Regions from separate parts of the Mesorhizobium sp. WSM4887 genome, predicted to be linked through region 3. Evidence: riboswitches for the same ligand, from Rfam matches in the RefSeq annotation. Region 3 holds a riboswitch; each other region holds the start of a gene.
The links. A riboswitch is a leader RNA that binds a small molecule or an ion and turns the genes downstream of it on or off. The one in region 3 is predicted to bind thiamine pyrophosphate.

Region 1: another riboswitch for thiamine pyrophosphate. It lies ahead of thiC (phosphomethylpyrimidine synthase ThiC); the one in region 3 lies ahead of thiB (thiamine ABC transporter substrate binding subunit).
Region 2: another riboswitch for thiamine pyrophosphate. It lies ahead of thiC (phosphomethylpyrimidine synthase ThiC); the one in region 3 lies ahead of thiB (thiamine ABC transporter substrate binding subunit).

Annotation. Positions count from the first base shown of each region.
Region 1 covers NZ_JARTVP010000021.1:4,430-7,704, forward strand. Annotated here, with positions in the region: gene P9230_RS31165 (metallophosphoesterase) at 1-326, opposite strand, end outside; gene P9230_RS31170 (hypothetical protein) at 818-1,081, shown strand; TPP riboswitch at 1,399-1,515, shown strand; gene thiC (phosphomethylpyrimidine synthase ThiC) at 1,619-3,275, shown strand, end outside.
Region 2 covers NZ_JARTVP010000001.1:1,172,291-1,175,565, reverse strand. Annotated here, with positions in the region: gene thiC (phosphomethylpyrimidine synthase ThiC) at 1-1,241, opposite strand, end outside; TPP riboswitch at 1,354-1,465, opposite strand; gene P9230_RS05595 (beta-galactosidase) at 1,747-3,275, opposite strand, start outside.
Region 3 covers NZ_JARTVP010000003.1:118,306-121,580, reverse strand. Annotated here, with positions in the region: gene thiP (thiamine/thiamine pyrophosphate ABC transporter permease) at 1-504, opposite strand, end outside; gene thiB (thiamine ABC transporter substrate binding subunit) at 709-1,719, opposite strand; TPP riboswitch at 1,762-1,877, opposite strand; gene P9230_RS14160 (thiamine diphosphokinase) at 2,017-2,661, shown strand; gene P9230_RS14155 (ABC-F family ATP-binding cassette domain-containing protein) at 2,663-3,275, shown strand, end outside.

The DNA.
Region 1 (3,275 bases), on a different contig from region 3:
TCGTGATTTCCCGGTACGAATATCAACGGAAGCGCCTTTGAACTGCGTCCCTGTGCGCGGCAGAGCAACGTGAAATGCTGGAATGCCGAAGCAATGAAGGTCTTGTCGCCACGGCTCGTGAAATCCCCCATGAAGGCGATCGAATCCAAGGGCTTCGAAGTCGTCAGCCGCCGAAGTTTCGTCAAGACGGCACGCAGCGAAGACGCGCGTAGCTTCTGCGTTATTTTCGGAGCGAACTTGCTATCCTTGGCATCGATGTTGCTAGAGGAAGGATGCCAGTCCGGATAGTGAATATCGCCTACTTGAAGGATTCGCACCCGCCGCATAACTCGCCCCCCTGCCGAGAGCCATAGACTAATCCGTTCGCTTTTGCCAAGCGCGAACGATCATCCGCAGTGTCCTTAACGAGGTAGCCTGCACTTTTCGAGAATTGCCACGGCGGCTATTTTTCGGCTGTGAAGCACACGAGACCCGTGACGTGAGACCCAGTTGCTCAATGCCCAGTTGCTCAATGAGCTTTCTTACGAATAAGGGAGAATTTCCGCGGCCGGACTATCTCTGAGCGAGCGTGCATGACTGCCAACGGAAGGTCTTGCACGCACCCTTGCGATCTTGAGCAATGGTCGCCATGACTTTCTTCTTGCAGGCTTTTGAGTGGCCCAGCCTGCGATCACCAGACCCCACCGATTCTAAAGAGCGTGGCAGATGGGATAGTCGAGGTTGCCCGTGCACAGTCACGCTCAGGGCTTGCGCCGCCCAGAGGACACGCTGAAAAGGCAGATTGGGGCGCAAGCACGCCATTCACGAGAGGTTCGACATGAAGACCATGCAAGAAAAAGACATTCCGGCATTCGTACAAGCAGTTGTGGACGCCGGCTGCAAAATTTGCGCGATTGGCAACTTGGGATACGTCTTTGGCGATGCTGATTTCACGCCAGCGCAACGGAGGGCCGTCGAGCCACAGCTGCGTAGGATTGCTGAAATCTACGGCGAACGCGATCATCTCATGAACGAGATAGCTGTATATCTGCGGTCGATCGGACGCCATGTCGAGGTTGAGCCGAAGACAGGTATTTCCTGATGGCCGTGATCGCGAGAAGCCGTCTTCCAACCTCTGAATCCTAAAGGAGGTGACCCCCAAGGCCGTTCGTCACCTTCGACCAGAATAACCACATCCGTGACCGCCTGAGCTACTTGGTCGATACGCGCACATGGCCAATACAGTTTCTCCATCCTTCACGAAGCGAATGAGGCTTTGGCCATTCAGCCCCGGTCTACGGGGCGTGACTTGTCCCCGATGCATGCGCGAGCTCTCCGCCCGGCTGGCCGCCGGTCGTCGCCACCGGCCGAAGGCGCCCGAATGCGCTTGACAAGATAGCGTCAGCCCGTTCAACCTAAGGCATTCACCAGGGGAGTCCCGGCAAGGGGCTGAGATACTGCTGGCTTTCGCGGCGCAGTGACCCGTTGAACCTGATCCAGTTCATACTGGCGTAGGGACGGTGCAAGCGCTTTGCGGGAGTTTACGCCCGAGGTCCTGTTGCAGCAGGTCTACAGAAGCGTCTTTTCATCCTTCCGGCACAGAACTGGGTCTCCAATGCATGAGCAAAGGAGCCTCACGATGAATGCCCTCACCCCCGCCGTATCGACGGGACCACTGCCCGCCTCGCGGAAAATCCACAAGCCCGGCGTCCTCTACCCGCAGATCAGGGTGCCGATGCGCGAGATTTCCGTCCATCCGACGGCCGGCGAACCGCCCGTCACCGTCTACGATCCGTCCGGCCCCTACACCGATCCATCAGTCGAAACCAGCATCGAAAAAGGCCTTGCCCGGCTTCGCCACGAATGGGTCACGGCGCGTGGCGATGTCGAAGCCTATGACGGCCGCCACGTCCGGCCGGAAGACAATGGATTCGCCACCGGCGAGCGCCTGACACCGGAATTTCCGATACGCAATCGGCCGCTCAAGGCCAAGCAGGGCAAGGCGGTGACCCAACTTGCCTATGCGCGCGCCGGCATCATCACGCCAGAAATGGAGTTCGTAGCCATCCGCGAGAATCTCGGCCGCGAGGTGATGCGCGGCAAGCTGCAACGCGACGGCGAAGCCTTCGGCGCGGCGATCCCAGATTTCGTCACACCCGAATTCGTGCGCGACGAGGTGGCGCGCGGGCGCGCAATCATTCCCGCCAACATCAATCATCCCGAGAGCGAGCCGATGATCATCGGTCGCAATTTTCTGGTCAAGATCAACGCCAACATCGGTAACTCGGCTGTCACATCGTCGATGGCCGAAGAGGTCGAAAAAATGGTCTGGGCTATCCGCTGGGGCGCGGACACGGTGATGGACCTGTCGACCGGCCGCAACATCCACAACATCCGCGACTGGATCGTGCGCAATGCGCCGGTGCCGATCGGTACGGTGCCGCTCTATCAGGCGCTGGAAAAGGTCAACGGCATCGCCGAGGATCTGAACTGGGAGGTCTACCGCGACACGCTGATCGAGCAGGCCGAGCAAGGCGTCGACTATTTCACCATCCACGCCGGCGTGCGGCTGCACTACATCCCGCTGACCGTCGACCGGGTCACGGGCATCGTCTCGCGCGGCGGCTCGATCATGGCCAAATGGTGCCTGCACCATCACCGGGAGAGCTTCCTCTACGAGCATTTCGAGGAGATCTGCGACATCGCCAGAGCCTATGACGTCTCCTTCTCGCTCGGCGACGGCCTTCGTCCCGGTTCAATCGCCGATGCGAACGACGCGGCGCAATTCGCCGAACTGGAAACACTTGGAGAACTCACCAAGATTGCCTGGGCAAAGGACTGCCAGGTGATGATCGAAGGCCCGGGCCATGTCCCCATGCACAAGATCAAGCAGAACATGGACAAGCAGCTCGCAGTGTGCGGTGAGGCGCCGTTCTACACGTTGGGGCCGCTGACGACCGACATCGCGCCGGGCTATGACCACATCACCTCAGGGATAGGTGCCGCCATGATAGGCTGGTTCGGCACCGCAATGCTTTGCTACGTCACGCCGAAAGAGCATCTCGGCCTTCCCGACCGCAACGACGTCAAGATTGGCGTGATCACCTACAAGATAGCCGCCCATGCAGCCGATCTGGCGAAGGGCCATCCGGCAGCGAAAACCAGGGATGATGCCCTTTCGCGCGCGCGCTTCGAGTTCCGCTGGGAGGACCAGTTCAACCTGTCGCTCGACCCCGAAACCGCACGGTCCTTCCACGACCAGACCTTGCCCAAGGAGGCGCACAAGCTGGCACATT
Region 2 (3,275 bases), on a different contig from region 3:
TGCATCGGCACGTGGCCGGGGCCCTCGATCATCACCTGGCAGTCCTTGGACCAGGCGATCTTGGTGAGCTCTCCGAGCGTTTCCAGCTCGGCGAACTGGGCCGCGTCATTGGCATCGGCGATCGAGCCGGGGCGAAGGCCGTCGCCGAGCGAGAACGCCACGTCATAGGCCCGGGCGATGTCGCAGATCTCCTCGAAATGCTCGTAGAGAAAACTCTCCTGGTGGTGATGCAGGCACCACTTGGCCATGATCGAGCCGCCGCGCGACACGATGCCGGTGACGCGGTCGACGGTCAGCGGGATATAGGGCAGGCGCACGCCGGCATGGATCGTGAAATAGTCCACGCCCTGCTCGGCCTGCTCGATGAGGGTGTCGCGGAACACCTCCCAGGTCAGTTCCTCGGCGACGCCGCCGACTTTCTCCAGCGCCTGGTAGATCGGCACCGTGCCGATCGGCACCGGCGAATTGCGCACGATCCATTCGCGGATGTTGTGGATGTTGCGCCCGGTCGAGAGGTCCATTACCGTATCGGCGCCCCAGCGGATCGCCCACACCATCTTCTCGACCTCTTCGGCCATCGACGAGGTGACGGCGGAGTTGCCGATATTGGCGTTGATCTTGACCAGAAAATTGCGGCCGATGATCATCGGCTCGCTTTCCGAGTGGTTGATGTTGGACGGGATGATGGCGCGGCCGCGCGCCACCTCGTCGCGCACGAATTCCGGGGTGACGAAATCGGGGATCGCGGCGCCGAAGCTCTCGCCATCGCGCTGGAGTTTCGAACGCAACTGCTCCCGGCCGAGGTTCTCGCGGATGGCGACGAACTCCATCTCAGGCGTGATGATGCCGGCGCGCGCATAGGCGAGCTGGGTGACGGCGCGGCCGCCGGCCGCGCGCAACGGTCTGTTGCGAACCGGGAATTCCGGCGTCAGGCGATCGGCTGAGACGAAGCCGTTGTCTTCCGGCTTGATCGTGCGGCCCTCGTAGCGCCCCACGTCTCCGCGCGCCTCGATCCATGCCTCGCGCAGCCGTGGCAAGCCACGCTCGATGTCGGTTTTCACCGTGGCGTCCGTGTAGGGGCCGGACGAGTCGTAGACAGTGACCGGCGGCTCGCCGGCGCTCGGGTGGACCGAGATCTCGCGCATCGGCACCCGCAGCTCCGGGTGAAGCTGACCGGGTTTGTGGACCTTCTTCGAAGCTGGGAGTTCGCCGACGGTGACGGTCGGGGTGTGGGCATTCATGAGTGAGCCTCCTTGCTCGAGTGCAACGGAGACCCAGTCCACGCGATGAGGAGGAAGTGACGCTTCGCTTAGAATGCGGGCACTGCCCGAATGCCGAAGCCGGATTGCCGACCCGCGAAGCCTCGCACCGTCCCTACGCCAGTATGAACTGGATCAGGTTCAACGGGTCACTGCGCGCGATAGCAGTATCTCAGCCCCTTGCCGGGACTCCCCTGGTGAGGCGCCTAGGTTGGACGATGCGACGCTATCCTGTCAACTCGACTTCATGACTTCTCCAGCCTCGAACAAGCGACGAGAAGTGGCGCAGCCACGCAGCTTTGGTCGAGCATCTCTTACATCGACGCCCATTGAGCCACGACCTTGCGCGCGTCGAGCTGGCAGTCGGGGCCCACTTGTCATCCGCCAAGGAAACGCTTTTGCGATCCCTTGTGGCGGCGGATTGAAGAACGCATTTTTCGCCTCGAAGAGCATCTGTTCGGCGTCTATGGACGCTGGTTCGATTTGTTCAGGACCGAATTATTGCGCAGCCGTAAGGGTCGAGTTGCAGCGTTCCTTCAACGGCCTTGCCCGTCAGCAGGTCGAGGCCCTTTGGGACGTCGGTTACGATCACGGCGACTTCCGTGGTGTTCAGCACGAACATCAGCCGGCGGTCGTCGGCTTCCCTGACAGAGACCTCCACCCCGGCAGGCAGGTCGGGCAGCAAAGGCGCTATACCGGCTTTGGCCAGCACGACATCGACAAGCTTCTCCGTCAGTTGCGGCGTGAGATACGTGCCGACATAGACAACCCGACCTTGCCCGACCTTGCGGGCGGTGATTGCCGGAGAGCCGGCGGCGAAGCGGTTCGACCAGACGCCGAGCACCTCGGTGTCAGGCGCTACGTCAAGCACCTCGTACAAATGCGCAGCCTGGAATTCTTCATTGCCAAGGGTGAACAGGTATTTGCGTTCCGCGGACGAGGCCGGGAGGGGCGGCGGTGCATAGGTGCCCATCGGAGCCGGACGAAACAGCGGAAACAGGCCGCTGCCGCCTTCGGGAACGACGCGGCCGAACTCCGCCACCCTGACGCCGCTCAGGGCTGCAAGGGCCTTGCCGGGCGCCTGCTCGCGAATGATGTGGTTGTTCTCGTCCCTCGTCCCGCTCAATGCCGATAGGATCAGCGTACCGCCGTTGCGGACGAATGTTTCAACAGCCTCGTTCCATTCATCCTTCCACATCACCCAATGCGGGACGTAGAGCGCCTTGAGCCGCGAAAGATCGTCTTCGGGATGAATGAACCCGCATGCAATGCCGTTCTGATAGCAGTGGCGATGAAGCAGCGTCGCGTCTTCGAGCGGACTGGGGAGGCCGATCGGATAGGTCTTGTGAGCCTCCTGGTTGTCGAAGTCCGCGCCGGCGATGCCGAGGTCCATGCGCACTGCGGTGCCAAGAATCTGCTCCTTCGCGGCGGCGATCTCATGGAAGAAGCGGCCTGCCTCGTCATAGCGGCGGCGCGGCACGTCGTCGTGATCGATGACGCCCATCCAGTAGATCTCGGCGCCGAAATGCGCGGGACGCCAACGAAAGAACATGACACCGTCGGCGCCGCGCGCCACCGAGGTCATGGCCATGCGACGCATCTCGCCGGGCTCCGGCGTCATCGTCGAGAAGCCGGGCTGGCTGCCGAAGCCTGAGGCCTGCTCCGGAACGATGAAGTTGCCGGAATAGGCGCGGCATATGTCGAGATGGAGGGCCTGGGTCGCGGCATGCCCGCCGGTTCGGCGCATCTCGTCATAGAGCATCGGATAGATGTCGAAGCCGATGAAATCGAGGTCCTGTCCGAACTGACCGCGGAAGTCGATGTCGGCAAGCTGGCCAAGATTGTGGAAGATGAACCAGTCCGGATTGGCGGCGCGCAGGATCTCGACCTGGTCGTGTTGGAAGGCCGCGGTCGCGGCGGCCAGAAAGCGATGGTAGTCCTGCACGTGGCCGGGGCTGGGGTAGGACGGCATGAGCGGTCTCGGCAGGTCGATCTGCGAGAAATCGTCGTAGGCCG
Region 3 (3,275 bases):
GTCGGCCGGCACGGTGCCGAGCGCCTCGAGGAACAGCCGCGTGGCCAATGGCAGGTTGAAGAAGACATGCGCGACCAGGATGCCGGAAAGGCCGTAAATGCCCGGCCATTCCCCACCGCCGAACGTGCCGAGGATGCCGGCAAAATAACCGGCACGGCCGTAGAGCGCCAACACGCCGAGCGCGGCGACGATGGCCGGCAGCGCCAGCGGCACCGTGAACAACTGCAGGATCAGGCGACGTCCGGGAAAGTTCGTTTGCCTGGACAGGGCGCGGCCGACGAACACTGCCGGCAAGACCGAAAGCAATGTCGACAGCAGCGCCTGCCAAAGCGTGAAGCGGGCGACGCGGAGCAGATAGCTGTCGAAGGCCGCGGCAGCGCTGGACGGACCGCTCGCGCCTTCGAGGATCAGGCCGGCGAAGGCGCCGCCGATGAGCAAAGTGATGGCGACAAGGGCGATGATGCCGGCGGTGATGCGAGGGTCAGGGCGCGGCGTGGATTGCACGCTGCACCACGTTGGCTCGAGCTAGCGAACGCCACGTTCCGTCGCACCCCCCTCTGTCCTGCCGGACATCTCCCACTCTAGGAGGGAGATTGGCAGCTTTGCCGCTCTTCCTACACCGTCGGCGGCTAGCGAAATCACCGATCCCCCTTTGCGGGGGAGATGGCCGGCCGGACAGAGGGGGGTGCTCAAGCGCCATCCTGCGTCCTACTTGCTCATCGCCGCCAGCCATTCATCCACCCAGGCCTTGCGGTTGGCCGCCACCTCGTCCGGGCTGAACAGCAGGGTTTTGGTCGGCTTCACCAGCTTTTCGAAGGCCGGGTTGAGCGGCTTGTCGGTCTTGCCGGCCGGGAACATCCAGTTGGTCTCCGGGATGATGTCCTGGAACTTGGGCCCGGTCATGAAGGCTATGAATTTTTCCGCCAGCGGGTTCTTCGCGCCGGTTTTGGTGATGCCGGCGACCTCGATCTGCAGATATTCGCCCTCCTCGAAGGACGCCGCCTGATAGCGCTCGGTGTTCTCGGCCACCATGTGGTAGGCCGGCGAAGTGGTATAGGAGAGAACCATCGGCGCCTCGCCCTTGGTGAACAGACCATAGGCCTCGCTCCAGCCCGGCGTCACGGTCAGCACCTTCGGCTTCAGCTTGGCCCAGGCTTCCGGCGCCTTGTCGCCATAGACCGACTTGACCCACAGCAGCAGCCCGAGGCCCGGCGTCGAAGTGCGCGGATCCTGGATAATGATCTTGTCGGGGCCGGCGCCCTCGACCAGTTCCTTCAAGCTCTTCGGCGGGGTCTTCAGCTTTTCGGTGTCGTAGACGACGGCGAAATAGCCGTAGTCGAAAGGCACGAAAGTGTCGTCTTTCCAGCCGCCGGGCACATTCAAATCGGCCACCGCGCCATGCGGCGCGAATAGGCCGCTCGCCTTGGCATCCGCGGTCAGGTTGGTATCGAGGCCGAGCACGACATCGGCCTTGGTGCCGGCGCCCTCCAACTTGACGCGGTTGAGCAGTGCCACGCCGTCGGCAACCGAGACGAATTCGAGATCGCAGCCGCATTCGGCCTCGAATTCCTTCTTCACCGCGGGCCCGGGACCCCAGTCGGCGGTGAAGCTTTCGTAGGTGTAGACGGTAAGCTTGTCTTTCGCCTCGGCAGGCCCGACGCCCACCAAAAGCGAAACAAGGCCGGCTGCAAGAACAAGGTTGGACAATAACGAGCGCATCGGCGCCTCCTTCGTTCGCGTTAAAGGAATTGAGGCGTCGGATGGTCCGAAGCGTCTAATCCCTCCGCCGGTACAAACCGGATCAGGTTCAGCGGGTTGGCTTTCGTTGCCTCTCAGCCGGTTCGCAAAATCAGCGTCCGGCACCCCGTTAGAGCATTTCGAGACATAGGCCCGGCCGATGCGGCGCGCAAGCGGAAGTTTCCGGGGATCATCATCGTTCACCGCGGTAGCGAAGCGCGATTCCGTTTGGACGCGCCCGCTTCCGTTTCGTGGGCCGGGCTGGTAAGGGCGACGGCCATGGGCACATTCACCATCCTGCTTGGCGGCGATCTCGTCCGCACGCCTCGCCTCGATCGCCAGATCGAAGGCTCCCGCATCATCGCCGCCGATGCCGGTATCGGCCATGCCCATATGCTTGGCCTCCTGCCGGAGCTCTGGGTCGGAGATTTCGACTCGGTACCGCCAAACCTGCCGGAGAATCTGGCCGCCGTGCCGCGCAAGATTTTCCCGACCGAGAAGGACATGACCGACGGCGAGCTCGCCATTGCCGAGGCGCTGGCGCGCGGCGCCACCAGCCTGGTGCTGGCCGGCGCCTTCGGCGGCAAGCGCGCCGATCATGCCTTTCTGCATTTGGCTCTGAGCGTGCGGCTGGCCGAGGCGGGCATGACCGTGCTGCTGACCAGCGGCGCGCAGGAAGGCGTGCCGATCCTGCCGGGCAAAGCCGGCTTCGACTACGCCGAGGGCACGCTGTTCTCGGTGCTCGGCTTCTCCGACCTCGCCGGCCTGACGGTCTCAGGCGCCAAATGGCCGCTGGACGGTGTCGAGGTGGCGTTCGGCTCATCGCTTACCATATCAAATGAGATCAAGGGTCGGCTCGAGATCGCGCTCGAGCGTGGCCGGGCGCTGCTGCTCGCCCACCCCTATCCTCTTCCCGAAAGCTGACATGGCCCCGCCTCTTCTCAATCTGGATGGCATAAAACTGACTTTTGGCGGCACGCCGCTGCTCGACGGCGCGGCACTGAGCGCCTCCGCCGGCGAGAAGATCGCGCTTGTAGGCCGCAACGGTTCGGGCAAGTCGACGCTGCTCAAGATCGTCGCGGGGCTGATCGAACCGCAGGACGGCGAAGTATTCCGCCAGCCCTCGGCAACGGTGCGCTACCTGCCGCAAATGCCCGATATGGATGGCTTCGCCAGCGTGCGCGCCTATGTCGAAGCCGGCCTCGGGCCGGCCGACGACCCGCATCGCGCCACTTATCTGATGGAGCATCTCGGCCTGACCGGCGAGGAGCGGCCGAACGACCTTTCCGGCGGCGAGGCGCGCCGCGCAGCACTCGCCCGCGTCATGGCGCCGAAGCCCGATATCCTGCTCCTCGACGAGCCGACCAATCATCTCGACCTGTCGGTCATCGAATGGCTGGAAGAAGAGCTTGCCCGCACCTCGTCGGCCGTGATCCTGATCTCGCACGACCGCCGCTTTCTCGAGCGCGTCTCGCGCGCCACCGTCTGGCTCGACCGCGGCCAGACGCGCCGGCTGGACAAGGGGTTCGCGCACTTTG